DNA from 2 places in the Ruminococcus champanellensis 18P13 genome. Region 2 is predicted to be linked to the other one. Evidence: a T-box and tRNA genes for the amino acid it is inferred to sense, from the RefSeq annotation. Region 2 holds a T-box; the other holds one or more tRNA genes.
What was found. The T-box of region 2 lies ahead of tyrS (tyrosine--tRNA ligase). A T-box ahead of a tRNA ligase gene usually reads a tRNA of that ligase, here a tRNA-Tyr.
Positions count from the first base shown of each region.

Region 1 (15,904 bases), 630 kb from region 2:
TGAAGCCCCTTTTGTGGATGACGCTCATCGACCTGGTACTGCTGATCTGCTGGGCGGTGCTGTCCAACCGGTTCTACTTCTGGCTGTATCCCCCACGGCGGCTCATCATCGTCTACGGCAGTCAGTCCGCCGCCCAGTTGGTCATGAAAATGAGCGAGCGGGTGGACAAGTATATGATCTGTGAGTCCATCAACATCGAGGCAGGACTGGATCGGATCAAGCAGGAAATGCGCCGGTTTGAAGGGGTCATCATCTGTGACATCGCCGGGGCGGAGCGGAACGATCTGGTGAAATACTGCTTTGAGACCTCCACCCGGGCGTATATCGCCCCGAAAATCTCCGATATTATTCTCCGGGGGGCGGAGGATATCCGGCTCTTTGATTCCCCCCTGCTGCTGTGCCGGAATTATGGTCTGACCTTTGAGCAGCGGCTTGCAAAGCGTACCTTTGACATCTGCGCAAGCCTTGCGGGACTGATCCTGCTTTCTCCGGTGATGCTGGTCTGCGCACTGGCGGTCAAATGCTACGACGGCGGCAGCATTTTCTACGCCCAGACCCGGCTCACCAAGGACGGCAAGCCCTTCCGGGTGCTGAAATTCCGCAGCATGATCGCAGACGCAGAAAAGGACGGCAAGCCCCGGCTTGCAGGAGAGGATGACGACCGGATCACGCCGGTGGGAAAATTCCTGCGGAAGTGCCGGCTGGACGAGCTGCCCCAGCTCATCAACATCCTCAAGGGGGAAATGTCCGTGGTAGGCCCCCGGCCGGAGCGTCCGGAGCTGACGGAGGAATACTGCCGGGATATGCCGGAATTCCGCTATCGGCTGAAGGTAAAGGCAGGGCTGACGGGCTATGCCCAGGTAACGGGTGTATACGACACCGTGCCCTTTGACAAGCTGAAAATGGATCTGATGTATATTGAGCATTACTCCATGCTGATGGATCTGCGGATCATTCTGATGACCATCAAGACCATGATCCTCCCCGGCAACACCAATGAAAAGCGACACATTCTTCCTGCAAGGGATGCACATAAAACGGACCGGGAACAGCAATAACCGGAAATCGAAGGCGGCACTGTCCGGAGAGGAACAGACCGCCGAAGGAAAGGAGCGCGGCGGAATCGCCGCAGCAAAACATGAAAACAACCGCAGTCATTATGGCAGGAGGCAGAGGCGAACGCTTCTGGCCCAAGAGCCGCACCAACCTGCCCAAGCAGTTTTTGTCCCTGACCAGCGACGGGGAGACCATGATCCAGAAAACCATCAAGCGGCTGGCGCCCCTGGTGGAAACGGAGGATATTTTCGTGGTGACCAACGCCGCCTACAAGCAGCTCGTTCATGAGCAACTGCCCCAGTTGCCCCAGGAAAACATCCTGGCGGAGCCCATGGCACGGAACACCGCCCCCTGTATCGCTCTGGCGGCAGCGGTGATCCGGAAGAAGTATGAGGACGCTGTGATGCTGGTGCTGCCCTCGGATCATCTGATCCAGTATGAGGAAATGTACACGGACACCTTAAAGCAAGCCATCCGGGTGGCAGAGCAGGGGGACAATCTGGTGACCATCGGCATCACCCCCACCTATCCGGAAACCGGCTACGGCTACATCAAGTTCCAGCGGGGCGGGGAGGATCTGCCCGGCGGCGTGTACCAGGTGGATTGCTTTGTGGAAAAGCCGGATCTAGACACCGCAAAGAGCTATCTTGCCTCCCGGAAGTATCTGTGGAACAGCGGCATGTTCGTGTGGAAGATCTCCACCATCACCGAGAATTTCCGGAAGCTGATGCCGGAGCTGTACACGGGCATGGACGCCATGACCGAAGCATACGGCACCCCGTCCTTTGACCAGGTGCTCCACGATCAGTTCGCCGCATTCCCCTCCGAATCCATCGACTTCGGGGTGATGGAAAAGGCGGAGCATATCTACACCCTGTCCGCAAGCTTCGGCTGGGACGATGTGGGCAACTGGCTGGCGCTGGAGCGGATCAACCAGACCAACGAATACGGCAACTACGTCACCGGGGACGTGATCACCATCAACACCAGCCGCAGCACCATCTGCGGCAGCAAGCGGCTCATTGCCGCTGTGGGCATCGAGGATCTGATCGTGGTGGATACGGACGACGCAGTGCTGATCTGTGCAAAGGACAGCACCCAGGACGTCAAGAAGGTCATCGAAAATCTCAGGATCTGCAACCGCAGAGAACTGATTTAATGAAAAGAGAGGATATACACATGAAAAATGCACTGATTACTGGTATCACCGGACAGGACGGTTCTTATCTGGCAGAGCTGCTGCTGGAGAAGGGCTACAACGTATACGGCATCATGCGCCGCAAGAGCGTGGTGGACTACGGCAACGTGGATCACATCAAGGACAAGCTGCACTTTATCTATGCGGACATGACCGATGAGATCTCCCTGATCAACGCAATGCGGATCTCCCAGGCGGACGAGGTGTACAACCTGGCGGCACAGTCCTTTGTGGCAACCAGTTGGGAGCAGCCCCTGGCAACCGCAGAGATCGACGCCATCGGCGTGACCAACATGCTGGAGGCTATCCGCACTGTCAAGCCCTCCTGCCGGTTCTATCAGGCATCCACCTCTGAAATGTTCGGACTGGTACAGGCAGTGCCCCAGTGCGAAACCACTCCCTTCTACCCCAGAAGCCCCTACGGGGTCGCAAAGCTGTACGGCCACTGGATCACCAAGAACTACCGGGAAAGCTACGGCCTGTTTGCATGCTCCGGCATTCTGTTCAACCATGAATCCGAGCGGAGAGGCAAGGAGTTCGTGACCCGGAAGATCACCGACGCTGTGGCACGGATCAAGCAGGGGGTTCTGGATCACGTTGAGCTGGGGAACATGGACGCAAAGCGGGACTGGGGTCACTCCAAGGACTATGTACGGGCAATGTGGCTGATGCTGCAGCAGGATGCGCCGGACGATTACGTCATTGCCACCAACGAGACCCGTACCGTGCGGGAATTTGTAGAGATCGCCTTTGCGCAGGCAGGCATCCAGGTACAGTGGCAGGGCACCGGCGTGGACGAGATCGGCATCGACAAGGCAACCGGCAAGACCATCGTCAAGGTGAACAAGGACTTCTTCCGTCCGGCGGAGGTACAGCTGCTGCTGGGGAATCCGGCAAAGGCGGAGGAAAAGCTGGGCTGGAAGCGGGAGATCTCCTTTGCAGAGCTGGTACAGCGCATGGTGGACAATGACATGGCGCTGGTGGAAAAAGAGCTGAAAGTGGCTGCACTGTAAGAGGACACGGCTTTGAGAATTGCATTTGACGCAGCGCCGCTGCTGGACGAGCATATGTCCGGCGTGGGGCACTGTGAGGCTGGGCTTGTGCTTGCCTTGCAGCGGCTCTACCCGGAGCATGCCTATATATTCAACTATTTTTCCGTCCGGGGCAGCGCCGGGAAGCGGCAGCGGCTGTCCCCCTACATGCTGCCGGGCAGTGAGACCAATACCCCCACCTTCTCCCCCCTGGTGTACCGGATGATGACACAGTTCATCCCGGTGCCCTACCGGTGGTTTTTCGGGAACAAGGCGGACATTACCCACTACTTCAACTACATTGTACCCCCGGGGGTATCCGGCAGAACCCTGGTGACGGTGCATGACATGGTGATCCGGGCGTTTCCGGAAACCATGCGTGCCCGGACAAAGACCCTGCTGCGGGTGGGACTGGAGCGGTCTATGAAGCGGGCGGATCGGATCATCACCGTATCGGAGTTTTCCCGGCAGGAGATCCTCAAATACTACCCCAGATACGAGGACAAGATCCGTATCGTCAAGTGCGGAGTGGATCTGGACAAGTTCCAGCCGGCATCCCCGGAGGAGATCGAACGGGTGCGGAGCAGCGTGGGACTGCCGGAGGAATATTTCCTGTTTATGGGGAATGTGGAACCGAGAAAGAACCTGCTGCGGCTGATCCAGGCTTATGCAAAGCTGTCGGAGCGGATGCCCCAGGTGCCGAAGCTGGTAGTGGCAGGGGCAAACGGCTGGCGCAACAGCGAGATCTATGAATCCGTCCAGAAGCCGGAGCTGATCGACCGGGTGCAGTTTACCAACTACATTCCGGAGGGGGATCTGCGGGGACTGGTGTGCGGCGCAACCGCATTTCTGTTCCCGTCGGTGTATGAGGGCTTCGGGATCCCGCCTCTGGAGGCAATGGCATGCGGCGTACCGGTGATGGCATCCAAAACCGCATCCCTGCCGGAGGTAACGGGGGACTGCGCCGTGCAGATCGATCCCTATGACCTGGACAGCATGGCGCAGGGCATGGAACAGCTGTACACGGACGCTGCTCTGCGGCAGGATCTGGCTGCCCGGGGACGGGAGCGTGCAAAGACCCTGACCTGGGACGCTGCGGCGCAGGATCTGATGCAGGTGTATCAGGAGCTCATATAAGGAGGCACCCATGGCAGGACTGCGGATCTTGCAGGTGAATAAATTCTATCCTCCCCACATCGGGGGCATCGAAACCGTGGTGCAGCAGGTGTCCGAAGGGCTGAAGGATCGGGCACAGGTGTCCGTACTGGTATGCCAGCCCCGGGGCAAGGGCATCCGGGAGGAATACGGCGGCGTATCCGTCACCCGGTGCAGCACCTGGCGGACGGTGGCATCCTGTCCTGTATCCTTTTCCTTTTTCCGGGCATTTCGCCGGATGGCAAAGGAGGCGGACGTGATCGAGTGCCACCTGCCCTTCCCCCCGGCGGATCTGGCATGCCTGCTGTCCCGGACAAGGAAACGGGTGGTCATCGCCTGGCACAGCGATGTGGTCAAGCAGAAAAGGCTGCTGACGCTGTACAAGCCCATTCTCCGTCGGTTTTTACGCCGGGCGGACGCCATCATCGTTGCCACACAGGGGCATATTGACAGCTCCGCCTTTTTGCAGCCCTATCGGGACAAGTGCGTGGTGATCCCCTACGGCATTGACACTGCCGCTTATCTGCATGCCCCGGCGGCACCCATTCTCACGGAAAAGCTCCAGGGCAAGCCACTGAAAAAGCTGCTGTTTGTAGGGCGGCTGGTGTATTACAAGGGGGTGGATGTGCTGCTGCGGGCATTTGCCAGGACGGAGGGCTGCGCCCTGTTTTTGGCGGGAGAAGGGGTGCTGGAGCCGCAACTGCGGCAGGAGGCACAGGAGCTGGGCGTGGCTGACCGGGTCTTTTTCCTGGGCAGGCTGTCGAACTCGGATCTCCGTGCCGCCTTCCGGGACTGCGATCTGTTCGTGCTGCCCTCGGTGGCAAACAGCGAGGCCTTCGGCATTGTGCAGCTAGAGGCCATGGTATACGGCAAGCCGGTCATCAACACCGCCCTGCCTACGGGAGTGCCCCTGGTGAGCCTGGACGGGGAAACCGGGCTGACGGTGCCCCCGGGGGATGAAAACGCCCTGGCGGACGCCATCCGCACCTTAGCGGAGGATGACGACCGCCGGGAAGCATACGGGGCGGCGGCACAGCGCCGGGTGCTGGAGGAGTTTGAGCTGCACAGCATGATCGACAGGGTGTACCGGGTTTTGGCGGATCACATCGAAACAGAAGAAAGGGGCATGGACAAATGAACACGCTGGTCATCGGCGGCGGCGGCTTTGTGGGCGCCTATCTCATTGCGGAGCTGAACGCCGGAGGGCATCGGGTACATGCCACAAAGCTGCCCGGAGAGGAGATCCGGGGCACCTGTACCATACATGATCTGGATATTTTACAGCCGGAGGCGGTCAGCGCCCTGCTGGAGCAGTTGAAGCCGGACTGGATCTTTCATCTGGCGGCGCAAAGCTCCGTGGCGCTTTCCTGGAAGCGTCCCCAACTGACGGTGGACGTGAACGTCAAGGGCACGCTGAACCTGCTGGAGGCGGTACGGCGGCTGGCGCATCAGCCCAGAGTGCTGCTGATCGGCTCCGGGGAGGAATACGGGCCGGTGCACTGCTGCCCGGTGGGGGAGGATACCCCCCTGCATCCGGGAAATGTATACGCCGCCACCAAGGCGTGTCAGGGGATGCTGGGGGAGATCTACGCCAAGGCATACGGCATGGATCTGCTCTGCGTCCGGGCGTTCAACCACGTTGGCCCGGGGCAGGCACCCATGTTCGTGGTGTCGGATTTCTGCCGGCAGACCGCAGCCATTGAGCTGGGGCAGCAGGAACCGGTGATCCGGATCGGGAATCTGTCTGCGAAGCGGGATTTCACCGATGTGCGGGACGTGGTGCGTGCCTATGTGCTGCTGGCGGAAAAGGGCATCGCCGGCAGGGTCTATAACGTGGGCAGCGGCAAGGCGGTGGAGATCCGGGGGATCCTGGATCTGATCCTTGCCCAGTCCGGTGCGAAGATCCAGGCGGAAACTGACCCGGCAAAGCTGCGGCCGGTGGATGTACCGGTGGTGGAGGCGGATATCCGCCGGTTGCAGGAGGATACGGGCTGGCAGCGGCAAATCCCTCTGGAGCAGACCATCCGGGACACCCTTGCCTATTGGCGAACAGAATTGGCGAAATAAGAAACAGCCGGGGAGCAGACGCTTTCCGGCTGTCTTGACAACGGCAAGGTTTTATGCTACTGTTAGATGGGGAAAACACGTTGAAAGGATACGGAAACCATGAGAAATATGAAACGGGCGGCAGCTCTGGGCGCAGCACTGGTACTGTGCGTGAGCTGCTTTGCCGGCTGCGGCAGTAAGGACAGCAGCGGCAATACAAGCAATCCCACCTCCAGGACAGCCATGGAGGATCTGGACTACGGGGCGACCCTGCGGATCGACAAAAAGGCATACGGGGTGCCTATGCAGTACGACAAGCGGTTTTTTGAGGATGAGGCATCCTTGCAGGTGATCGGGAACTACTACCGTTCCATTGCGGAAAATGATTCCGCCCTGTTTGAACAAGTGCAGCTGCCGGCGTACCTGGATTACACCATCAAGACCGTGCATAAGTCGGAATTTACCACGGCGGAGCTGGTGCAAGCCACCCACGATAGCTGGAAGGAGCATATGGACGGGGACTTTGCCATTTCCCTGGTGGACATTGTAGGCTGTGAGGTATCCAGAACCTATACGGGGATCACCACCATTCTGGATATGCTGGACAGCATCCAGGAGGGCATCTCCGGCAAGATCGACGTGATCTATGAGCTGACGGTGGACGTATATCTGACCCCGGCGGACAGCGGCATTGTGGGGCTGGAAACCCAGACCAAAAAGGATGGACAGGTGCTGTTCCTGTTCCATGTGGACGATCAGTGGTACCTGATCTACAACTAAGGGGAGAAGCATGAAGGGGAAATTCGTCAGAGCCATGGCGGTGGCGCTGTGCTGCGCCATGCTTGCCGGATGCGGCAAAAAAGAGGAGGGCGGCAGCCTGGAGTACCAGGGCATTGCCGTGACCTTTGACCAGAGCAAGATCGTGCCGGAGGCTGCAAAGCAGGTTGCCGGAGTGTATTACGCAGTGGAGAAAAAGGATGCGGCGCTGTACAAGAGCCTGCTGTGCAACGAATACCTGGCGTATACGGAGCAGTACTGGCAGCAGACCGGATATACCTATGACATGCTGCTGAGTGCCCTGTACAGCCAGACGGCGGATCTGGTGGGGGGCGACTACAAGGTCACAAAGGTGGACATCACCCAGGTAGCATGCGATGAGGCTGCCAAGGCGGTGGCGGAGAAGCTGGATCAGGTGTCCAACCAGTTGTGGAACAAGCGGGCAAGCGCCTACTGGGTCAGCTATGCCACCGTGTACAGCAATGTGACCATCGAAGCCCTGGAGGGCGGCAGAAGCTATACTATGAAAAACAACGCAGTGTATGTGATCCAGAACGGAGACAGCTATCTGCTGGCTCTGGAGTGGGGATCCTAAGGAGGAAGCAGCATGAAACGAGGCATGCTTGCGGCGGTGCTGGCAGCAGCCCTGCTGCTGGGAGGATGCGGCGGCGGCAGCAGCGACAGTACCCCTGCCACCACAGAGGCGGCAGAACAGATGCAGGTGCTGTACGACAAGGAGACACTGGATCCGGATTGCGCAGCAGTCACGGAGCGGTACTTCCAAGCCATTCAGGATCAGGATTTTGACGCCTACAAGGCATGCATCTTCCCGGTGTATTACGAACACATGGAGCAGATGCTGCAAACCAATTACCAGTACGGCATGGAGCAGTCCTTCCGGAAGCGCTGTGCCGGATTCCTGGGGGAGGGGCATGCCAGCTATCAGATCACCAGTCTGCAAATGGAGTATGCGGCGGAGGAATCCCTGGACAGCTATTTTTCCTCCATGGAAGGCATATTCGGGGCGGAATTTCAGAAGGATATCCAGGACGCCATGGAGGAGAACCATGTGATCCTGTTCACGCTGAAGGTGAGATTCGACAACGCCGGTGAGGAGCAGACCCTGGTGCAGGACAATGAACTGATCCTGGCAAAGGCAAAAGCGGACGGAACGTATTATGTATTCGGGTGATTCCACTTTTCCACATGTGGAATGTTGAAAACAAGCAGGAGGATGCAAACAGGTGAAAAATATTCTATTGGTGGGACTGGGTCGGTTCGGCAGGCACATTGCCCAGGAGCTGCACGCACTGGGGCATATGGTACTGGCGGTGGATCGGAACGAGGAACGGGTGAACCGGGCGCTGCCCTTTCTGACCAATGCCCAGATCGGGGACAGCACCAGTGAAGCCTTTCTGTCCAGTCTTGGCGTGGGGGATTTTGACGTATGCATCGTCACCATCAGCCACGATTTTCAGAACTCTCTGGAGACCACCTCCCTGTTAAAGGAGCTTGGAGCAAAGCTGGTGGTATCCCGGGCGGAACGGGACGTACAGGCAAAGTTCCTGCTGCGGAACGGGGCGGATCAGGTGGTGTATCCGGAGGAGCAGATGGCAAAGTGGACTGCCATTCGCTATACGGCGGATCACATTCTGGATTACATTGAGGTGGACGATTCACACGCCATTTTCGAGGTGGAGGTGCCGGAGGGCTGGCGTGGAAAATCCGTGGGACAGCTGGATATCCGGAAAAAGTACAACATCAACATTGCCGCCATCAAGCAGAACGGGCACATCAACGTGAACATCAATCCGGACACGGTGCTGACCGGGGAGATGACCATGCTGGTGCTGGGAGAATACAAGGCGCTGCAAAAATACTTTCACTTATAAGCGCAAAAAGCCGCATCACAGGCTCTGTGATGCGGCTTCATTCATGCCGGAAGATCAGATGACCTTTGCCCGGTTCTTGGCACGCTGGGTATTGCTGAGGATCCGCTTACGGATCCGGAGATTCTTGGGGGTGACCTCCAGCAGCTCGTCATCCGCCAGGAATTCCAGGCAATCCTCCAGACTCAGGTTGATGGGGGGTACCAGCCGGAGTGCGTCATCGCTGCCGCTGGCACGGGTATTGGTCAGGTGCTTGCGCTTGCACACATTCACCACAATGTCCTCCCCCTTGGGGGACTGACCCACCACCATGCCCTCGTATACGGGCACGCCGGCGCCGATAAACAGATTGCCCCGCTCCTGGGCGTTATACAGACCGTAGGTGACGGAGTCGCCGGTTTCAAAGGATACCAGAGAGCCAACACTGCGGCGGGGGATATCCCCCTTGTAGGGCTCGTAGCCCTCGAACACGCTGCTCATGATGCCCTCCCCCTTGGTATCGGTGAGGAATTCGCTCTTATAGCCGAACAGACCTCTGGCAGGAATCAGGAACTCCAGACGCATGCGGCTGCCCTGGGGATGCATGGACTGCAGCTCCGCCTTCCGGGTACCCATTTTCTCCATAACGCTGCCTACGCTCTCCTCCGGCACGTCGATGACCAGCCGCTCAATGGGCTCCATCTTCTTGCCGTGATCGTCCCGGAACAATACACGGGGGGTGGACACTGCCAGCTCGTAGCCCTCCCGGCGCATGTTTTCGATGAGGATGGACAGGTGCATTTCTCCCCGTCCTGCCACCAGGAAAGAGTCCGTGGAGTCGGTTTCGCTGACCCGCAGGGAAACATCCTTCAGAAGCTCCTTGAACAGCCGGTCACGAAGCTGACGGGAGGTGACGAACTTGCCGTCCCGACCTGCCAGGGGACTGTCGTTGACGGAGAAGGTCATTTCCACCGTAGGCTCGCTGATCTTGGTAAAGGGCAGAGGCTCAAAGGCACCGTTTTCACAGACTGTGTCCCCGATGGTGATGTTTTCGATGCCGCTGACCCATACAATATCCCCCACTGTGGCAGTTTCCACCGGTACCCGCTTCAGCTCCTGGATCTGCATCAGGGTCACCAGCTTCGCATTGTAAGGCTTTCTGGATTCGTGGTAATCCCCTACGGTGATTGCCTGTCCCACCCGGGCGGTGCCCCGCTCGATTCTACCAATGCCGATTCTACCCACATATTCGTTGTAGTCGATGGAGGAGATCAGCATTTGCAGGGGAGCGTTCTCGTCCCCCTGGGGCGGTTCAATGTAGTTGACGATGGTATCGAACAGGGGAGTCAGATCCTCGCCCTCCTCGTACTGGCTCAGGGAGGCGGTGCCGGCTCTGCCGGAGCAGAACAGGATGGGGCTTTCCAGCTGTTCATCGTTGGCGTCAAGCTCCAGCAGCAGCTCCAGCACCTCGTCCCCGATCTCGTCCAGACGGGCATCCGGCCGGTCGATCTTGTTGACCACGATGATGATCTTGTGACCCATCTCCAGCGCCTTGGACAGCACAAACCGGGTCTGGGGCATGGGGCCCTCCGCCGCATCCACCAGCAGCAACACCCCGTCCACCATGTTCAGCACACGCTCCACCTCGCCGCCGAAATCCGCATGACCGGGGGTGTCGATGATGTTGATCTTGATGCCGTTGTAGCATACGGAGGTGTTCTTCGCCAGAATGGTGATGCCCCGCTCACGCTCCAGGTCGTTGCTGTCCATGACACGCTCCGCTACATTCTGATTCTCCCGGAATGCGCCGCCCTGCTTGAGCATTTCGTCCACCAGGGTGGTTTTGCCGTGGTCAACGTGGGCGATGATGGCGATATTCCGCAGATCGTTTCTTACCATAATGGTCATCCTTTCCTGTTGCGGAGCAGTGATACTCCACAATACTTATACACAATTTTTGTTGAATATGTTCAAATTTCCTTTTCGTTTGGGCATAAGAAAAGCCTTGCGCTTTGCAAGGCGATTACATGAACCAATCCGGCTCAAAGCCAAGAAAATACCCGTTCTGGATCACCAGAGTGCCGGACAGACCCTCTTGCAGACCCTCGTAGGTGTCCTCGTCCACAAACAGCACACGCTTGGTGCCGTTGTCCAGGAGAAATTCCGCCTCGAAGGCGTTCAGATGGTCGGGGGACTGGGCTGTGCCGGTTTTCAGCACGCCGCAGCGCATGCCGATGACCACCGCATGCAGGGATTCAGGCTCCCCGGATGCGTGGGATGCGGGCGGTGCCGGAATCCGGCGCTTTTCCCGCCGCCTGGACAGGATCAGACTGCCGGCAAGAAAGCATCCGAACAGCAGAACCACCAGCAGTGGGATCAGACTGCCCCAGGCAATGAGACAGGGCGTTACAGGCAGGTGCATAGCTTACCTCCGCTGACAATGAAAAAACTCCGATTTGATGTCGGAGTTTTTCTGGGTATTGGTGGGGGAAGATGGATTCGAACCATCGAAGCTAGAAGCAACAGATTTACAGTCTGCCCCCTTTGGCCACTCGGGAATTCCCCCATATATTACGCAGTTGATGGAGCTGGTGGACGGACTCGAACCCCCGACCTGCTGATTACAAATCAGCTGCTCTACCAACTGAGCTACACCAGCACTAGCGTGATAACATAAAATATTATATCACACGGCGCAGTGGTTGTCAAGCCTTTTTTTCGATTTTTTCAAAAAAATTTCGAGGCACGGAATACCCCATGCCTCGAAAGATAATTGATTTACCGAATAACATCCTTGCCGCCCATATACATCCGGAGCGGCTCCGGAATCCGGACGGAACCATCCGCATTCAGGTTGTTCTCCAGGAACGCAATGAGCATCCGGGGCGGTGCGACCACCGTATTGTTCAGCGTATGCGCCAGGTACTTTTCCCCGTCTGCGCCCTTGACACGGATGCCGAGCCGCCGTGCCTGAGCATCCCCCAGATTGGAGCAGCTGCCTACCTCGAAGTACTTCTTCTGACGGGGGGACCATGCCTCCACGTCGATGCTCTTGACCTTCAGATCCGCCAGGTCGCCGGAGCAGCACTCCAGAGTGCGTACCGGGATATCCAGGCTCCGGAAGAAGTCCACTGTGTTCTGGTACAGCTTGACGAACCACGCCTTGCTGTCCTCCGGCTTGCAGACCACGATCATTTCCTGCTTTTCAAACTGATGAATCCGGTATACGCCACGCTCCTCAATGCCGTGGGCGCCCACTTCCTTCCGGAAGCAGGGGGAATAGCTGGTAAGCGTCTGGGGCAGGGACTCCTCCGGCAGGATGGTGTCGATGAACCGACCGATCATGGAATGCTCACTGGTACCAATCAGGTACAGATCCTCCCCTTCGATCTTGTACATCATGCCCTCCATCTCCGCAAAACTCATAACACCGGTGACTACGTCGCTGCGGATCATGTAAGGGGGGATGAAATATGTAAAGCCACGATCGATCATGAAGTCCCGGGCATAGGACAGAATGGCGGAATGGAGCCGGGCAATGTCACCGCAGAGATAGTAGAAGCCGTTTCCGCTGGTTTTCCGGGCACTGTCGATGTCGATGCCGTGGAGCTTTTCCATGATATCCACATGATAGGGGACTTCAAACTCCGGTACAAAGGGATCCCCGAAGCGCTCCACCTCCACATTTTCGCTGTCATCCCTGCCGATGGGCACTGTATCGTCAATAATGTTGGGGATCACCAGCATAATCTTCCGGATCCGTGCCTCCAGGTCGTTTTCCATCGCCTCAGATTCGCTCAGTTCCTTTGCAAGCTCCGCAACCTCCGCCTTCCTGGCTTCCGCCTCCTCCTTCTGTCCTTTTGCCATCAGCCCGCCGATCGCCTTGCTGATGGTTTTTCGCTGGTTCCGCAGTGCATCGCTCTTGACTTTCGTCTCACGATACTGCTTGTCCAATTCCACAACCTCGTCCACCAGGGGGAGCTTTTCATCCTGGAATTTCTTCTTGATATTTTCCTTCACCAGTTCCGGATTTGTCCGGATCAACTTTATATCGATCATGATTTTCTCTCCTGTATTGAATTTGTTCCACGTGGAACAATTTTGTTTCACACCATGCAAACCGCAGTGTTGCGTGCTTTCACTCAGTCAATTTTTTTGCAAGAGTTGCAAGATCGTCCTTGTCATAGTACTCCAGAATCAGCATCCCTTTCTTTCTGCCCTGATCCACCTTCACCTTTCTGCCCAGACTGCTGCTCAGGCTCAGCTCCATCTCCTTATAGTAGCTGTCCCGGCGCCGATCCGGCTGAAGCAGGTGCTCCTTGGGTGCTGCCGCCAGCTTTTCAATGGCACGAACAGTCAGCTGACCGTCCGCCGCCCGTGCAGCGCATGCAAGCATGGCTTCCTCATCCGCAAAGCCAGCCAGCGCCTTGGCATGACCGGTGGTGATGGATCCCTCTTGCAAATATTGCTGAATCTGCCCCGGCAACTGTAAAAGCCGCAGGGAGTTTGCCACCGCCGACCGGGATCGGCCCACGATCTGGGCGATGCACTCCTGGGTCATACCAAACTGATCCAACAATTCCTGGTATCCCTGGGCCTCCTCAATAGGGTTCAGATTTTCTCGCTGCAAATTCTCAATCAGTGCAATCTGCATGGTTTCCTGGTCGGACATTGCTCGGATCGTCACCGGCACTTCCTCCAGTCCCAGCATCCGGGCTGCCCGCCAGCGCCGTTCACCGGCTACAATCTGGTAGGAGCCGTTTTCCAGCGGGCGCACAAGGATTGGTTGGATCATGCCATGCTCCCGAATGGAATCAGCCAGTGCAGCAATTGCCCCATCATCAAAGGATTTTCGGGGCTGCTCCCGGTTTGGCTCGATCTCCGCCACCCGCAAAGTGGAAAGATTATGTACTTCCGTCGTGTTGTCCGAGAACAAGGTCTCGTAGCCCCGTCCCAAACCGCCTTTTGCCATAGCCTACTCCTTTCTAACGCCCAAAAAGCCGCCGCTTCTGCTGAATCACCAGAGGTTCACCCAGAATCTCGTGCCCCAACAGCTCATACGCCTCTGCGCCCTTTGAGCTCTTATCGTAATACATTACCGGCTTGCCATGGCTGGGTGCCTCAGAGAGCCGCACATTCCGAGGTATTTTTGTCTGGAACACCTTTCCCGGAAAGTATCGCTCCACCTCATCCACAACCTGATTGGATAAATTCAGCCGTGCATCGAACATGGTAAACAGGATTCCCTGGATATCCAGCCCGGGATTATACCTGGATCGAACGATCCGCATGGTATCTGACAGCTGGGACAGACCCTCCAGTGCAAAAAACTCGGCTTCCATGGGGATAATCAGCTTATCGCATGCCACCAGGCCGTTCAGAGTCATCAAACTCAGGGACGGGGGACAGTCGATAAACACAAAATCGTAGTCCGTCCGACAGGTGAGCAACTGCATTTTTAACCGATTCATCCGGTTATCCAGCTCGATCATTTCGATCTCGGCGCCAGCCAGTGCTGAAACAGCCGGCACAACACTTACATTGGAAAACTCGCTGTCGAGGATCGCCTCCTGGATTCGTGCTTTTCCAAGCAGCACATCATAGGAGGACACCTCCAGACCCTTTTTTTGTATGCCAAATCCAGTGGTGGTATTGCCCTGGGCATCGATATCCACACAGAGCACTTTTTTGCCCCGGGAACCCAGGTATGCAGCAAGATTTACAACCGTTGTGGTTTTTCCAACGCCGCCCTTCTGATTTGCGACCGCAAAAATGCGAGCCATCTTACCGCCTCCTTCCATTTCAATACTATTATAGCATGTGGAGGCGGTCTTGTAAAGGTGTTTGCAAAAAAATGTTCCACGTGGAACATTCCACATGGAACATGCAGACCGGTTATAATTGTTCCACGTGGAACAATTACTTCACAACCGGTATGTAGACACGATATTCAACGAAATCATCGTGCTGGATTTTCCGTGCATCAGCCTGGATTCCGGCTGCCTGCATAGTCTCTACGGCCTTCTGGATCGTATTTACGAAAATACGCACGTTCTGAAAAAACGGGCTGCGTTGGCGATAGCTTTCCCGTTCCTTTTGCTGATGCAGCAGATCGGCTATCAACTGCTCGGTTTTCTCCACGTTCAAATTTCGCTTGATGACCTGCTGCAGCACCGTCTCACGATCCTCCAGGGAGGAGAGCTTCAGAAGCGCTCTTGCATGCCGTTCCGTCAACCCATACTTTAAAATCAGAGCCCGGTGGGGTTCACTGATTTTCAGCAGGCGCAGCTTGTTCGCAACGGTACTTTGGGCTCTGCCCAGTTTCACTGCCGCATCCTCCTGGGTCATGCCGTAAGAGGCGATAAGCCGCTGGATAGCTGCTGCCTCATCGAAAAAATTCAGATTCTGCCGCTGAATATTCTCCACCAGTGACAGAATAGCAGATGTTCGATCCGAAACGTCGAAAACGATGCAAGGCACGGTTGGCAACCCAAGTTCCCTGGCAGCCCGGAGCCGGCGCTCCCCAGCGATCAGCTCGTACCCATCCGGCAGCTTCCGCACGGAAAGTGGCTGCAAAAGGCCGTTCTGCTGAATGCTTTCCGCCAGCGAGAGAATTTCCACCTCCTCGAACTCCGTCCTGGGCTGATGCGGATTCGGCAAAATCTCCTCCGGTGCGACCTGGATCACCCTCGTTGTGTTCTTTTCTCTTGTAAAGCCTAGAAATGTCCCCATTTTCTGCTCCTTTCCACGGTTGTCCGTAAGCCAATTGTAGC
Region 1 covers NC_021039.1:328,711-344,614, reverse strand. The annotation lists gene RUM_RS01530 (sugar transferase) at 1-1,058, shown strand, start outside; gene RUM_RS01525 (mannose-1-phosphate guanylyltransferase) at 1,139-2,215, shown strand; gene gmd (GDP-mannose 4,6-dehydratase) at 2,236-3,267, shown strand; gene RUM_RS01515 (glycosyltransferase family 4 protein) at 3,280-4,422, shown strand; gene RUM_RS01510 (glycosyltransferase) at 4,433-5,578, shown strand; gene RUM_RS01505 (GDP-mannose 4,6-dehydratase) at 5,575-6,507, shown strand; gene RUM_RS01500 (hypothetical protein) at 6,607-7,266, shown strand; gene RUM_RS01495 (hypothetical protein) at 7,277-7,858, shown strand; gene RUM_RS01490 (hypothetical protein) at 7,871-8,455, shown strand; gene RUM_RS01485 (potassium channel family protein) at 8,508-9,155, shown strand; gene typA (translational GTPase TypA) at 9,210-11,030, opposite strand; gene RUM_RS01475 (DUF2500 domain-containing protein) at 11,155-11,553, opposite strand; tRNA gene RUM_RS01470 (tRNA-Tyr) at 11,613-11,697, opposite strand; tRNA gene RUM_RS01465 (tRNA-Thr) at 11,715-11,790, opposite strand; gene serS (serine--tRNA ligase) at 11,910-13,190, opposite strand; gene RUM_RS01455 (ParB/RepB/Spo0J family partition protein) at 13,270-14,103, opposite strand; gene RUM_RS01450 (ParA family protein) at 14,117-14,914, opposite strand; gene RUM_RS01445 (ParB/RepB/Spo0J family partition protein) at 15,051-15,863, opposite strand.
Region 1: it has a tRNA-Tyr gene. The T-box ahead of tyrS (tyrosine--tRNA ligase) is inferred to sense a tRNA for this amino acid. The anticodon was not compared.

Region 2 (15,904 bases):
TGATTCTTCTCTTGTTCTCGGCAGAAGCCGTTTCCAGATTCAGAACCACGGTCTTCTTTGCAATCAGATGGTCTGCGATCTGCTTTGCGTCGGTAAATACCTCCGGCTTCACCAGAACCACCTGCAGCTGTGCAGTGGCAGAAATATTCACAACCTTATTTCTCTTTTCCTCCGGATCCTCATCGTAATCCCGACCCCGGTCACGGCTGTGCTCCCGGTCTCTGTCCCGGTCGTGGTCATACTCCCGCTCACGGCGTACAGGCTTCTCTCTGACAGTCTCTCCCTCGTCATAGCCTTCATCCTCTGGCGGAAGGAAAAAATTCTTAATGTCATCTAACAGCTTCATAAGTATCACCATTGCTCCTTTTCTCCGCATGAATTCTTGCGGCAACAACGTGCCATATTCTGTACGATATTGCCTTGAGACACGCTCCTGCATCCCGTGTACCGGAACGCCAAGCCCGTCTCTCTCCGGCTGCCTGATGCTCAGCGGAAACGGCAGCACGGAACCATACATCTATCCTCTTGCACCGAACAGCGCACTGCCGATCCGTACCAGTGTGGAACCATACTTGATTGCTTCGACATAATCCCCCGACATTCCCATGGATAGTACATGCATATCTATATTATCCATGTTTTCTGCCGAAATGTCAATAAAAAGTTTCTGCATCCGGAAAAAATATTTTTCAACGTCGGTTTTGGGCGGAATGGTCATCAGTCCGCACACATGCAGATGGGGCTTCCGGGCAGCCTCCTCCAGCAGACCATGCAGCTCCTCCGCCGGAATGCCTCCCTTGCTTTCCTCCCCGCCGATGTTGACCTCCAGCAGAATATCCTGCACCTTGTCTGCCCGGGCGGCGATCCGCTCCACCTCGTTTGCCAGATGCAGGGAATCCACAGACTGGATCATGGAGATCTCCGGAATCAGGTACTTGACCTTGTTGGTCTGCAGTTGTCCGATGAACTGAACCTGTGCCCTGGGGTCATACTGTGCCTTTTTGGATTCATATTCCTGCACCCGGTTTTCCCCCAGCAGACGCACGCCGCATTCCACTGCCACGTTTACCAGCGCCGGATCCACAGTCTTGGTCACTGCCATCAGCTGAACCTGTTCCTCCGGCTTCCGGTACTTTGCCATCGCCTCACCGATCCGGTCCGTAATGCGTTTGTAATTCTCCCGCACCTGCTCTGCACTACGTTCCATCTGCGCTCACTCCATTCACAATAATATCATCATACAGGGACACATAGCCCTCGCCTGCGTTCAGACTCGTAAGCAGATAATCACTGCCCTCATAGATCACGTCCAGCCGGCGGAAGGCAGGCTGTTCACCCAGCAGGATATACACACCCCGAGCCTCCACTGTCTGGGTCTGCTCCTCACCGGTTTCCGGATCCTTTACGGTTTCCTCCACCTGTGCAAACCGGACAGCCTCCCGGTTGACCTTGATGCCTTCGTACTGCCCCTTGATCATTTCCACCCGCTCCGTCCGGTGCTGCACCAGGTCATGGGTCAACTGGTCGCAGCGCACTGCAACGATGCTTTCGTTGGGGTTGTCCGTAGCACGGATGGAATCGATCACGCCGGTAACGGTTTCCGCTGTGGATTCAAACTTGAAGGTGACCTTCATATCTGTTTCAAACAGGGACTTGGCGTTGTCGATCACACCGACAATGTACCACTCGTACCCGTCAATCAGCTTGCCGATGACCCGGTTGTCCGACTGACTGGTATCGTCCGTCACCGCCCGGATTTCCTCCACCGTCAGATCGTCAATGGATTCCTTGGTGAGGGTATCCTCATACCCATCCACATAGCTGACGAAATAGGCGGAACGGTCGGAATAGATCGTATCCATCGGTGCCTTCTGGCTTGCCTGCAAAGCGGTTAGCTGGGCGTTGATGGTATTGATCCGGGGGGTAAAATCCATTCCCACATTGGTAATCAGCTGGTAGGTACTCATCAGGATCAGCATCTGTTCCTTTTCGGATTCCAGCGCCGTCAGCTGATTCCGTTCCCGGTGGAGAATCAAACTCTTGTAATGCTCCTGGATCAGTCCGGACAGATTGGCAGGCTGCGCCGACTCGCTGGTGCCCGGGTTCTGGATCTTTTCCAGAAGCGCCAGTTCATTCTGCAGTGCGCTGATCTGCTGCAGCAGGTCGATCTGGGATTCGTCCCCATAGATATGGGCGATCACGGAGTCCACGCCCAGCTTTCCCCCATCGGAAACCTGGTAACAGACCGCCCCCTGACCGGAATAGGTGCAGGGTGTTTCATCCCGCACATACACCCCCTGGAACGCCACGGACTCATCCGCCGTGGCATAGATGGCGGTTTCGGTCTCGTACTGCTGGTTGTATAAATGGTACACCACACTGAACACACAGACAATGGACATTACGGCAAGGAGCCAGCGCACAATGCGCAACATCCACGAACTGCTCATGGTTTAGTTTTCCTTTTCCGCAGCATCCAGAATGGAAATGGGCTTCATAGGAATGATGGTGGAAATGGCGTGCTTGTATACAAGCTGCTGCTTGCCGTCGCTGTCCAAAATCACGGTAAAACCGTCAAAGCCCTTGATGACCCCCTTGAACTGAAATCCGTTTGTCAGATAAAAGGTCACAACCATACGCTCTTTCCGTGCCTGATTGAGAAAAACGTCCTGTAAATTCAACGATTTGTTCATTTCGCTTATCCCTTCTCCGCTCTTGCGGCTTGGTTTTGGCTGCAAAGAATTGTCCTAAGCTACCACACTAAATTATATCACAAAAAAGCCGCCTTGGCTATCTTTTTCTTGCAGATAGCCAAAATTTCTTCTGCTTCGTCAAATTCCGTGCGTGAAATCCACTGAATTTGCTCATTTTTCCTAAACCAGGTCATCTGCCGCTTGGCATAGCGCCTGGTCTCCTGCTTGATCCGGGCAATGCAGTCCTCCAGAGTGCCCTGCCCCTCCAGGTAAGGGATCAGCTCCTTATAGCCAATGGCTGCCGCCGCTGTGCCCATGCCCCCTGCCGCATAAGCCGCTGCCGCCTCCTGCACCAAGCCCTGCTGCACCATCTGATCCACTCGCCGGTCGATCCTGTCATACAGCTGCTGCCGATCCGGATAGCACAGTCCCAGCCACAGGGTACGGTAGGGGGAAGGCTCCAGCCGACTCTCCGCTTTGAATGCGGACAGAGGCTTTCCCGTCAGCCGGTACACCTCCATGGCACGCACCAGCCGGGGCACGTTGTTGGGGTGGATGCAAGCGGCACTGTCCGGATCCACCTGGCACAGCTGGGCATACAGCCCCGCCGTACCCTCCTGCGCCGCCTGTGCCTGTAAGGCTGCCCGGACTGCGTCATCCCGAGGGATCTGAGCAAACTGCACATGCTCCAAGAGGGAGGTCACATACAGTCCCGTGCCCCCCACCACCACCGGCAGCTTTCCACGGCTGTAGATGTCCCCGATGACCCGACGGGCAGCGTCCACATAATCCGCCACGCTGAAGGACTGCTCCGGGGGCAGAAAGCCGATCAGATGGTGGGGCACCGCTGCAAGCTCCTCCGGGGTCGGCTTGGCAGTGGCAATGTCCATACCCCGATAGATCTGCATGGAGTCGGCGGACACGATCTCTCCGCCGTATGCCTGTGCCAGGGCGATGCCCAAGGCTGTTTTGCCGGATGCGGTAGGGCCAACCACCGCCAGAACTGGTATTTTTTCCTGCTCCATGGACGCCTCCCTACACCCGTTTGAATTGCTTTTCGATCTCGTGCCGGGTCAGTTCAAACAACACCGGTCTGCCGTGGGGACAATGCCGGATCCGCTCGTTCCCGAACACTTCCTCCGCCAGAGCCTGCAGCTCTGACAGATCATTTTTATCCCCTGCCCGGATCGCCGCCTTGCATGCCATAGTGTGCAGGGCATCCTCCAGCTGGGTGGACGCCAGATCCTGCTTGCCCAGTACCAGATTCTCCGCCAGCTCCAGCACCAGTTCGTCCAGATTCAGAGAAGCGCATACCACCGGCACGGCGCATACCGCCACATAGGGTGGATTGGAGAAGTCAAAGGCAAAGCCCCGCTGCTTCAACGCCTCCTGATTGGCCTGCAAAGCGTCAAACTCCGCCACGGACAACAGCAGCTCACTGCTGTTGAGGATCATCTGGCTGTCCGGGGTGCGGCTTGCATCCCGGAACTGTTCAAACAGCACCCGTTCGTGGGCGGCATGCTTGTCGATGATGTACAGGCTGTCCCCTGCCTGGGCAAGAATGTAGTTGGTGAACGCCTCCCCGATCACCCGGATCTTCGGCTGCTCCTCCGGTGCCGGAACCGGAGCCTGCACCGGCTCCTCCTGCTTTGCCGCAGCGGTATCCTGCAACAGATCAAATCCGGCAAAGACAGTCGATGTCTCCGGTAGGGGTTCAGGTTCCCGGATCGGCTCCGGAGCAGCGGGCGCCGCCCCATACTCCAGCTTGGGAGAGTGCATATACAGAGCTTCCTCCGGCTCGGGAGCGTGCACTGTCACCTGCACATTTCCCACCGGCATGGGCTTGACAGCCGCCACCGGAACGGGAGCCTCCTGGTGCGCAGGCATCGGGGCAGGCTTTGCCGGCTGTACCGACTCCAGGGGAGGCACCGGAGGCAGGGGCGCATCCGCAAAGCCCGGCTCCTGCTCCTTGGGAGCATGCTGCCAGTCGGCAGTGGGGCGCATCTGAAATTCATAGATCAGCCCATTCTGCATCAGTGCATTCTTTACCCCAAAGAACACGGCGGAAGATACCCGCTTTTCATCCGTAAACCGCACCGCCGCCTTTGCCGGATGTACATTCACGTCCACAGTTTCCGGGGGCACGGTCAGCATCAGCACACAAGCCGGAAATTTTCCTGTCATTACCAATGTCCGGTATGCCTCCTCCAACGCCACCGAGCAGGTCACGGATTTCACATATCTGCCGTTGATGAAAAAGGTCTGGAGGGACCGGTTGTTCTTTGCGTACAGGGGCTTGATCACATAGCCCTCCAGGCTGATGCCGTTTTCACTATAGGATACAGGCAGAAGATCCTGGGCAAAGCTCCTGCCGTATACCGCATAAATGGCGGAATACAGGGTACCGTCCCCGGCGGCATGGAATTCCCGGCGGTGATCCCGGATCAGAGTAAAGGCGATCTCCGGATGGGACAGGGCAATCTTCTGCACAATGGCGCTGACCGCATTGCTTTCCGTCACGTCCTTTTTCAGAAATTTCTGCCGGGCAGGCACATTGAAGAACAGATCCCGGATTACGATGGTGGTACCCTCCGGGCATCCGGTGCGCTCCATGCCGCACTCTGTGCCCCCTTCGATCTGATACCGCACGCCGTATTCCGCCCCTGCCTGCTTGGTGAGCATCTCCACCCTGCCCACAGCCGCCACAGATGCCAATGCCTCGCCCCGGAAGCCCAGGGTGTGGATGTTGTCCAGATCCGCCTTCTCCAGGATCTTGCTGGTGGCATGCCGCAAAAAGGCGGTGGGCACCTCCTCCGGTGCAATGCCGCAGCCGTCATCGGTGATGCGCATATACACAGAGCCGCCGTTCCGGATCTCCACAGTGATCCGGCTGGCGCCTGCGTCTATGGAGTTTTCCACCAGTTCCTTGATAACGGAGGCAGGCCGCTCGATGACCTCTCCTGCGGCGATCAGCTCTGATAATTCCTTGGGTAAAACCGTAATCGACATGCTTGTTCCTTTCTCTGCATTACGCCTGTGCCAGCTGCACCAGATCCTCCAGCAGTTCCCGGCATTCCCGGTCGCTAAGCTCATCCAGATGGGTCTTGCGGAGCCGGTCGGCAATCTGATCCCGGCTGACGACAGCAAAGCTGATCTGCCCGTCCTGGGGCAGCTGCTCCTGCCGGACAGGCGCCTGGCTTTCCAGTTCCTTGAGCAGCTCCTTGGCACGGGTCACCACCCTGGGCGGCAGCCCTGCCAGCTTCGCCACATCAATGCCGTAGCTGTCATCCACGCCGCCTGGCACGATCTTCCGCAAAAAGCGGATGCTGTCCCCATGCTTCTTCACGGCAATGCTCAGATTCCGCACACCCTCCACGCTGTGCTCCAGGGCAATCAGCTCATGGTAGTGGGTGGCAAACAAGGTCTTACAGCCAATGAGCCGGCTGTTGGCGATATACTCCGCCACAGCACGGGCAATGCTGACCCCGTCAAAGGTGGAGGTACCCCGTCCCACTTCATCCAGAATCACCAGACTGTGCTTGGTGGCATACTTGAGAATGGCGGAAACCTCGCTCATTTCCACCATAAAGGTACTCTGACCTGCTGCCAGGTCGTCCGATGCGCCTACCCGGGTAAAGATCTGATCCACCACCGAGATCTTGGCGTACCTGGCAGGCACAAAGCTGCCGATCTGCGCCATCAGCGTAATCAGCGCCACCTGCCGCATGTAGGTGGACTTACCGGACATATTGGGGCCGGTAATGATCGCCATGCGGCTGCCCTTCTGATCCAGGTACACGTCATTGGGCACAAACACTTCCTCTTGCAGCACCTGCTCCACCACCGGATGCCTGCCGTCCTTGATGTCGATGACCCCGTCAATGGCAATCTCCGGCTTGGTGTAGTTGTTCTCCTGGGCAACCTTTGCAAAGGAGCAAAGCACATCCACCGCCGCCACGGATACGGCGGTTTCCTGCACCTGGGCAAGCTGTCCCGCCAGGAAATCCCGCACCTGGGCAAACAGCTCCGCCTCCATCCGCAGCGCCTTTTCCTTGGCGCCCAGAATGGTGTTTTCCGCATTCTTCAGCTCCTCGGTGATGAAACGTTCACAGTTTGCCAGGGTCTGCTTGCGTATGTAGTGGGCGGGCACCAGATCGTAGTAGGATTTCGTGACCTCCAGATAATAGCCGAACACACGATTGAAGCCGATCTTCAGCCCCTTGATGCCGGTGGATTCCCGCTCCCGCTGCTCAATCTGGGCAATCAGATCCGAACCGCCGCCCATCAGGCTCCGCAGCTGATCCAGATCCGGATGGAACCCGTCCTTGATGACCCCTCCGTCCTTCACGGTAATGGGCGGCTCCTCGACGATCGCCTTTTCCACCAGGTCGGATACCGCCTCCAGGGTGGAAATGTGGTTGTTGAGCCGTGCCAGCAGCTTGGAATCCGACACCAGCTCCAGCTGTGCCTTCAGCGCCGGCAGCTGCAATGCGGTCACCGACAGGGATTTCAGATCCCTGGGGGTAGCGGTTTTATACATGACCCGGGTCATGAGCCGTTCCAGGTCGTACACCTGCCGGAGGATCTCGCTCAGCTCCATCTGCACGGCGCTTTTCTTGCAAAGCTGCTCCACAGCGTCCAGCCGCTCCATGATCCGGGCAGGGCTGATGAGGGGCTGCTCCAGCCACCCTTTCAGCAGACGCTTGCCCATGGAGGTACCGGTGCGATCCAGCACCCACAACAGGCTGCCCCGGCGTTCTCCGCTGCGCAGGGTCTCCGTCAGCTCCAGATTCCGCCGGGCGGTAAGATCCAGCCCCATCGCCGCATTCTGCCCCTGGATGCGGATATCCGTAAATCTGCCTACCAGGGATTTCTGGGTGTCCGCAATGTAATCGAACAAGCCGCAGGCACAGGCGCAGTCCTGCCCATCCTCCGACAGACCCAGCACCGCCGGATCCTCCACGGAAAACTGGGTGCAGAGGATCTGCCGCTTCTGCACCGGATCAAAGCAGCTATCCTGCCGGAGGGTCAGCATGCAGTGAAGCCGGTTCTTCACAAATTCCCCGCAGCCTCCCAGCTGCACAAAGGCTTCGTTGCACAGCAGCTCCGCCGGGGTATACCGGGACAGAAGGTTGATGACATCCCCCTCCAGCTGCTTGCCCTCCAGGGTGTGCATGGACACCTCTCCGGTAGAAAATGTCCGCAAAGCAAAGGGTAACGCTGTCCCCGGTTCTGTATGCAGCCCCCAGAAAGTTATTGGAGGCATCGTCCAGCATACTGCTTTCGATGAGGGTACCCGGCGTCACCAACCGGATCACGTCCCGTTCCACCAATCCCTTGGCAAGGGCAGGATCCTCCATCTGCTCACAGATCGCCACCTTATACCCCAGTCCGATCAGCCGTTTGATATAGATCTCGCTGCTGTGGAAGGGCACGCCGCACATGGGGGCACGCTCCTCCAGACCGCAGTCCCTGCCGGTGAGGGTCAGCTCCAGCAGCTTGGATACCAGCACAGCGTCATCGAAGAACATTTCGTAGAAATCTCCCAGACGGAAGAACAGAATGGCGTCGCCGTATTTCTTCTTGACCGCCATATACTGCTGCATCATAGGGGATAATTTTGTGGTGTCGATCTCCATGTCAGAAAGCCCTTTCATAATTGGATTCGGCGGTCATAAGAATATGACCGCCGCTTGGGTGTATTGCCGTTATACGGCGCCGTCCTTAGTGGCAGCCGCCGCAGCTGCTGCAGTTTCCGCCGCAGCTATGCTCCACGGAGCAGGTTGCCGGATCCTCGCCGTTGGCGCTCATGGTAATAATCATATTGATCTGGGACAGCAGCTCATCCATGGCATTCTTTACGTTGTTGAATACCGCCATGTTTTTGTTTGCCATGATCTGACCGTACAGCTCCTTGATCTTGCCGTCCAGAGCGGTCAGCTTGTCCCGGTCCTTGTCCGGCTTGGACATTTCCGAGTTCAGCTCCATGCGCTTGAGGTTGAATTCCCCGATCAGCTTCTGCAGATCCTCGTCCTGGTCATTTGCCTGCTTTGCCAGGTGATATGCGGTGTACCGGTCATCCTGCTGGAGCATAGCTCCCAGCTTTCTGGTCATTGCAATAATATCCATCTGTTCGTTTTCCATTTCAAAGACTCCTTATCTTCGGGTCAGTCCAGGATCGTTCCCAGCACTGCCCAATTTTTCGTTTCCTCTATGTGAACGTCCGCAAAGGTTCCGATCCGGGAGGGATCCCCCTTTGCTTCCACGATCACGCCTTCTGTGCTTTTCCCGGTGAGCCAGGGTTCGCCTTTGCGGCTGACCCCTTCAAACAACACCTGCATCGTCCTGCCCAGAAACCGCCGGTACAGCCTTGTGGAGGTTTCACGCTGCTGCGCCAGCAGCTGCTGCATCCGGACAGTTTTCACCTGCGCCGGGGTGTGATCCGCAATCTGTGCCGCCTTGGTGCCGCTGCGGGGTGAGTAGATAAAGGAATATACATTATCAAACCCCACCTGTTCCAGCAAACCCAGAGTCGCAGAAAATTCCTCATCTGTTTCGTTGGGGAATCCCACGATAATATCCGTGGTCAGCGCAAAATCCGGCACACGGGAACGGGCATACCGTACCGTTTCCAGATACTTCTTCACCGTGTAGCACCGGTTCATGGCATGCAGGATCGAGTCACTGCCGCTCTGTACCGGCAGATGCAGATGCTTTTCCACATGCCGGCTGTTACAGATCACGTCGATCAGCTCCGGCGTGGCATCCTTGGGATGGGAGGACATGAATCGGATCCAATACTCCCCCTCAATGGCATCCAGCCGACGCAGCAACTCCGGAAAGCGGATGCCATCCGGCAGATCCTTCCCGTAGGAATTTACATTCTGCCCCAGCAGGAAGATCTCTTTACAGCCCTGGGATACCAGTTCCCGTACCTGCCGCTCAATAATCTTCGGATCCCGGCTCCGCTCCCTGCCCCGCACATAGGGCACGATGCAGTAGGTGCAGAAATTGTTGCAGCCGTACATAATGGGCACGGACGCCTTGAAGGAGCAGCTGCGCACCTGGGACAGCTCCTCGGAGGGGGCGGACTGGACGGTAGCGTCCACACTGTGCTTTTTTCCCCCCAGGATCTCCAGCAGCATCGCAGGCAGGCGCTCCAGCGCCCCGGTACCCACCACCAGATTTACATAGGGGTAGGATGCCTTCAGCTTTTCCCGAACAGGCTCCTCCGCCGTCATGCATCCGCAAAGTCCAATAATAAGCCCTGGTTTTTTCTGCTTATAGGGCTTTAACTGTCCCAGGTGTCCGAACACCCGATCCTCCGCATGCTCCCGCACTGCACAGGTATTCAGCAGGATCAGATCCGCCTGCTCCGGTTCCTCTGTCAAGCCATAGCCCATGGACAGCAACAACCACTTGAGCTTCTCTCCGTCCGTCATATTCAGCTGACAGCCAAAGCTCTGCACCATGGCAAGGGGCTGTTCATCGGATGCGGCAAGCCGTTCCCGGACTGTCTGGATTTCCTGTTCCATACCTGTGTTCCTTTCCTTCGGGTCTGCATAAGTAGGTATTGTATACAAACACCTACACAAGATATAGCATACCACATCTGCGTCTTTTTTTCAAGCCCCTGTTTTTCATATATTTATAAAACAGCGCCACATAGTCTTTGTGCGGCGTTTCATGAAAATATCACAATAAATCATGAACTGTGTTATAAATAATCATTGACATTGTATGAATGATCAGTTACAATAAAGTGCGTGTATTCTTCGCAGCGTACAATGCAGTGTACGAGCCGGGGCAGCACCACGCAAAGTTTACGAAGTGCTGCCCGAATACCATTCTGCGCTGGGCAGGCTTGCCTGCTTGTGCCTGCAGTATCATCCGCAACGCAGCGGACCACAAAGGCAGCATTGCGCATAATCACAGAGCAAGCGCCATGCTGTCCGCATGAAACAGGGGGAGAAAGGTTATGAAAACCAAAGCAACAGCAATTGTGACCAGCGGCATTCTGGCAGCATCCATGCTCCAGCTGATGCCCACAAGCGTATTTGCCGCGGACGAAGCGTATCTGATCCGTGACAAATGGGGCTACTGTACCACCGCAAATTATGTGGAATCCGAGCATTTCGTTATTTTCTACGGAAACAACGACACCACCGGTCAGGTCAATGACGCATTTTTACAGCGGAATCTGGCGGATTACGAAAAGCTCTGGCAGTGCTACACCCAGTACCTGAGTATGGAGAACCTGAATGTGGATATGTACGGGAACAGCACCCAAAAGTATAAAACCAACGTATACCTGACCTATACAGGTCTGGATCAGTACCCGGACGGCTGGGCGTTCATGAGTGCGGAGGACGGCTACGGGATCGAGATCATCAGCCCCAACGCCATGCTGGACGAACTGACCATCGCCCATGAATTCGGTCATGTAGTGACCCTTCACCAGAAGGCGTGGGTAGATCAGGACATTACCGGTGCCTGGTGGGAGCCGCTGGCAAACTGGTTCCGGGAAATGTATCTGGGCAGCGAATACTACGACGGCACCACCCAGACCTGCTGGTTTGAGCCATACATCCGCAATCTGAGCCTGACCCTGCCCCACGGACGGAATTACTATGAGGTATGGCCATTCCTGGTGTATATGTCCTACAACCCGGACAATCTGAGCGGATTGGGTATCGACTCGGTCAAGCGCCTGATTTCCGAGGCGCAGCCCGGTGAATACCCCTTTGACACCATCACACGCCTGTTCGGCACGGACGCACAGGACGTACTGGGGCATTACGCAAAGCGCATGGCGACTTTTAATTTCGGTGCCAAAGACGCATACCGCAGTCAGTTCCAAAGCAAACTCAGTCAATCCCCCTTCTTCTGGAATCTGTTCTACACTGTGCTGGAGGACAACGGGGACGGCTGGCTTCAGTCTCCCCAGGAGGAGGCTCCCATGCAGTCCGGTATCAACATTATGCCTCTGACCATCACCGGAGATACCATTTCCGTGGACTTGAAGGGCCTTTCCAATGACAGCAACGCCGGCTGGCGGGCATGCATCGTCACGGTCGATCAAGCGGGCAACGAGCATTACTCTGATCTGTTCGACAGCGGTGAACGCATGACCGTATCCGCCAACGGAGCAGTTTCCGCATACCTGACTGTCACCGGTACCCCCAAGGATCTGTATGATATCAACGCATTCCATAAGGACAATGTTTCTTCTTATAAAACCGGCACGGAGCGGCAGCGCTATCCCTACGCAGTGAAGCTCACCGGCGCACAGGTGCAGCAGTCCGGCGGCTACAGCAAGGGTAGTGGACATATACATGCCAACGGCGGCGGCTGGGTGGCTGACAGTGCTTCTGTTGCCGATTCTGTCTATGTTGGCCCGGACGCTATGGTATTGGGCAACGCCACGCTTACCGGCAACGTGCGGGTGGAGGATCATGCCATTGTGGCAAACAGCGTCACCGCATCGGATCAGGTCATCATCAGCGGTCACGCAGTGGTAGACGGCGGCGGCATGATCTATGACAACGGCTGGGTATTCGGCAGCGTGGCCCTCAGCGGCAATGTCCTCATCGGCGACAGTGCGGTAGTCTCCAACTCCTGTAAAGTGTCCGGCAACGCCAAGATCCTGCAAAAGGCGTTTCTGGCGGAGGCAGTGACCGTCAGCGACAATGCGGTTATCAAGGGCAATGCCTACCTGTACGGCAAGGGCAGCTACTCCGGTCAGGCAATCGTTGACGGCGACTACTCCAATGAACAAACCAAAAACAGCGGTGTAGGCTTTGGCTGGCTGGATGATTACGGCTGGCACGACACGGAGGACGGAATCCTGGCGGGCTACACCTTTACAGAGAAGACCGACACCTGGGCACAGGATACCTATGCGGCAACAAACGCTTTGCAGCAGGGCGCCCAGTGGGAAAGCCAGCGCACCTCCGCCAACGGCGTGCTGTCCTTTGACGGAGCGGACGACTATGTGATGCTGGACGATACGGTGATCCGTTCCAAGGATCTGCAGATCAGCCTGGCAGCGCTGTGGAAGGGCGGCACCGCCAAGCAGAATCTGTTCTGGTTCGGTGATGAAACCGCATACATGGCATTCACCCCCTGCAATGAAAACGGCGTGGCAGAGCTGACCATCACTGACGGGCAGACCACGGAGCATCTTACCGCTTCTGCGCCGCTTGTCAAGGGAGAATGGAGCAAGATCACCATCCGCATTATAGACGGCAAGGGCACCCTGCTGATCAACGGCAGTCAGGCTGACAGCAACAGACTCTCGCTGACGCCTCTGGCTGTTATGAGCGCAGCCCAGGACGATTACGCATTCCTTGGGAAAGGCATGACGGACCGGAACTTCAAGGGCGCTGTGGATTACATGAACTTCTATTTCAAGGAAGTGGAAGAGCCCCAGATCACCTATTCCGGCAGTGAAGCAGCGGACGATACGGATCCGGGCGTATCCGGCATCCGGGGCGACGTAAACGCAGACGGACAGTTTAGTATTGCGGATCTGGTTATGATGCAGAAGTATCTGATCCGGGGCGGCACGCTGACCGACTGGCAGCAGGGAGACCTGTACGAGGACGGCGTGATCGATGCAAAGGATCTGGTGCTGATGCGCCGGATGCTCAGCGAACAGCGAGCATAAACCCGTCCGGCAATCCTGCGTAAAACCAGCCGCATGGCTTGACAATCTGAAAAATATGTGGTATGATACTTGAAAACGCTTTGACGAGAAGAAGTAGCGGATTCCCATCCGGTCAGAGAGTCTCCGTTTGGTGCGAGGAGATGCGGATGCCCCGTGAATACACCTCTGAGCGGATGTCCTGAAGGCTGCACCCGGTCGGGTAGGGGCATACGGTTCACAGCCGTTATCCTGTCCGAGGTTCTGCATGCTTTATGCAGAATAAACTGAGGTGGTACCACGAGTCAATTCGTCCTCTGTCGCTGCGGCGGCAGGGGACGTTTATTATGTAAAGGAGCGATCATATGACGTTATTTGAAGAACTGAAACGCAGAGGGCTGTTGGCACAGCTCACCGATGAAAAGGAGATCAAGGAACTGATCAACGCCGGCAAAGCAACCTTCTACATCGGCTTTGACCCCACCGCAGATTCCCTGCATGTAGGCCACTTTATGGCGCTGTGCCTGATGAAGCGACTCCAGATGGCGGGCAACAAGCCCATCGTTCTGTTGGGAGGCGGCACCGGCATGATCGGAGATCCGTCCGGCAAGACCGATATGCGGAAGATGATGACCCGGGAAACCATTGAGCACAATGTCGAATGCTTCAAGAAGCAGATGTCCCGGTTCATTGATTTTTCCGAGGGCAAGGCGCTGGCGGTAAACAATGCAGACTGGCTGCTGGATCTCAACTATGTGGACGTGCTCCGGGACGTGGGCGCATGCTTCTCCGTCAACAAGATGCTGACCTTTGAATGCTATAAGCAGAGAATGGAGCGGGGGCTCACATTCCTGGAATTCAACTACATGATTATGCAGTCCTACGACTTCTACCGCCTGTTCCAGGATTACGGCTGTAATATGCAGTTTGGCGGAGATGACCAGTGGGCAAATATGCTGGGAGGTACGGAGCTGATCCGCAAGAAGCTGGGCAAGGACGCTTATGCCATGACCATTACCCTGCTGCTCAATTCCGAGGGGAAGAAAATGGGTAAGACGGAAAAAGGCGCTGTATGGCTGGATCCTGCTAAGACTTCCCCCTATGAGTTCTACCAGTACTGGAGAAATGTCAACGACGCAGACGTGATCAAGTGCCTGAAGATGCTGACCTTTGTGCCGGTGGAGGAAATCGAGGATATGGAACAGCATATGGAAGGTGCCCAGTTCAACAAGGCAAAGGAGCTGCTGGCATACGAGCTGACCAAGCTGGTGCACGGCGAGGAGGAAGCCAATAAGGCGGATACTGCGGCAAAGGCGGTATTCAGCGGCGGAAACAGTGCAGATATGCCCACTACCACCCTGTCTGGGGAGGATATACCTGAAGGCGGCATTGGCATTCTCACTCTGCTGGTGAAGTGCGGTCTGGCAGCGTCCAACGGCGAGGGCCGCAGACTGGTGCAGCAGGGGGGCATCAGCGTCAATGACGCAAAAATCACCGATCCCCAGACCATGCTCCAGCCGGAGGGGGAACTCATCATCCGCAAGGGCAAAAAGGTATTCCACAAGGTGGTTATGGAAGGCTGATTTCTGCTGTCACAGCAAACAGGGCAGGTGTCCGAAAGGATACCTGCCCTGTTCTTTTAGGCAACACCACACAGGGGATGTATGGCAGATATTGCGCAAAGCCATCCAGCCAGCTTTACTCCACCAAACTGCAAATCACGCTGTTGGATACTAAAAAGCCCTGCCGGGTCAGCCGGATCCGATCCGGCTCTATCCACAGCATGCCCGCCCTTTGCAAAGGCTCTGCCCGGCGCAGCAGTCCTGCCCAGCAGCTTTCTGAAAAGTCCTGCTGCCGGATGCCCTCCGCCAGCCGCAGACCCAGCATGACCCGCTCCTCCGGGGTATAGGGTTCCTCGTCCGTCAGGATCTCCTGCTGACGGGGTGCTTGCAAAAAACCGTCCAGATCCGAGGGCACCGCATACCGTCTGCCGTTGAAGCAGGAATGCGCCGCCGGGCCAATGCCGATGTAATCCACGCACTGCCAGTATTTCAGATTATGCCGGCTTTCAAAGCCGGGACGGGCAAAGTTGGAGATCTCATATTGCCGGAACCCATGCTGCTCCAGGCATTCCGCCATCTGTACATACAGCAACGCCGCTGCATCCCCATCGGGTACCTGGCTGCGCATTGCCTCCGTGTCAAAGGGGGTGCCCGGCTCGATACTCAGCAGATAGGCGGAAACATGGGCAATGGGCAACTGGGCATACACCGCAAGGGACTGTGCAAGACTCTCTCCGGTTTGCCCCGGCGTGCCCAGCATCAGGTCACAGGAGATATTCTGAAAGCCCGCTGCCGCCGCACGATCCACTGCGGCAATCCCCTGGGCGGCGGTATGCCGTCTGCCAAGCCGGTGCAGCTCCGCATCCACAGCGGACTGCATACCAAAGGACAGCCGGTTGACGCCAAGTCCCCTCCAGGCATCCAGGGCGGCAGGGGTGGCGGTCAGTGGGTTCACCTCCAGAGTGATCTCCGTGTCCGCAGCAAGAGAAAACCGCCGGCGGGCA
Region 2 covers NC_021039.1:961,754-977,657, reverse strand. The annotation lists gene RUM_RS04295 (cell division protein SepF) at 1-346, opposite strand, end outside; gene RUM_RS04290 (YggS family pyridoxal phosphate-dependent enzyme) at 518-1,207, opposite strand; gene RUM_RS04285 (biotin/lipoyl attachment domain-containing protein) at 1,197-2,450, opposite strand; gene hfq (RNA chaperone Hfq) at 2,454-2,693, opposite strand; gene miaA (tRNA (adenosine(37)-N6)-dimethylallyltransferase MiaA) at 2,771-3,718, opposite strand; gene mutL (DNA mismatch repair endonuclease MutL) at 3,729-5,702, opposite strand; partial or broken gene mutS (DNA mismatch repair protein MutS) at 5,722-8,332, opposite strand; gene RUM_RS04260 (YlbF/YmcA family competence regulator) at 8,418-8,837, opposite strand; gene miaB (tRNA (N6-isopentenyl adenosine(37)-C2)-methylthiotransferase MiaB) at 8,861-10,228, opposite strand; gene RUM_RS04245 (DUF6055 domain-containing protein) at 10,672-13,362, shown strand; T-box leader at 13,434-13,659, shown strand; gene tyrS (tyrosine--tRNA ligase) at 13,704-14,921, shown strand; gene hemW (radical SAM family heme chaperone HemW) at 15,037-15,904, opposite strand, start outside.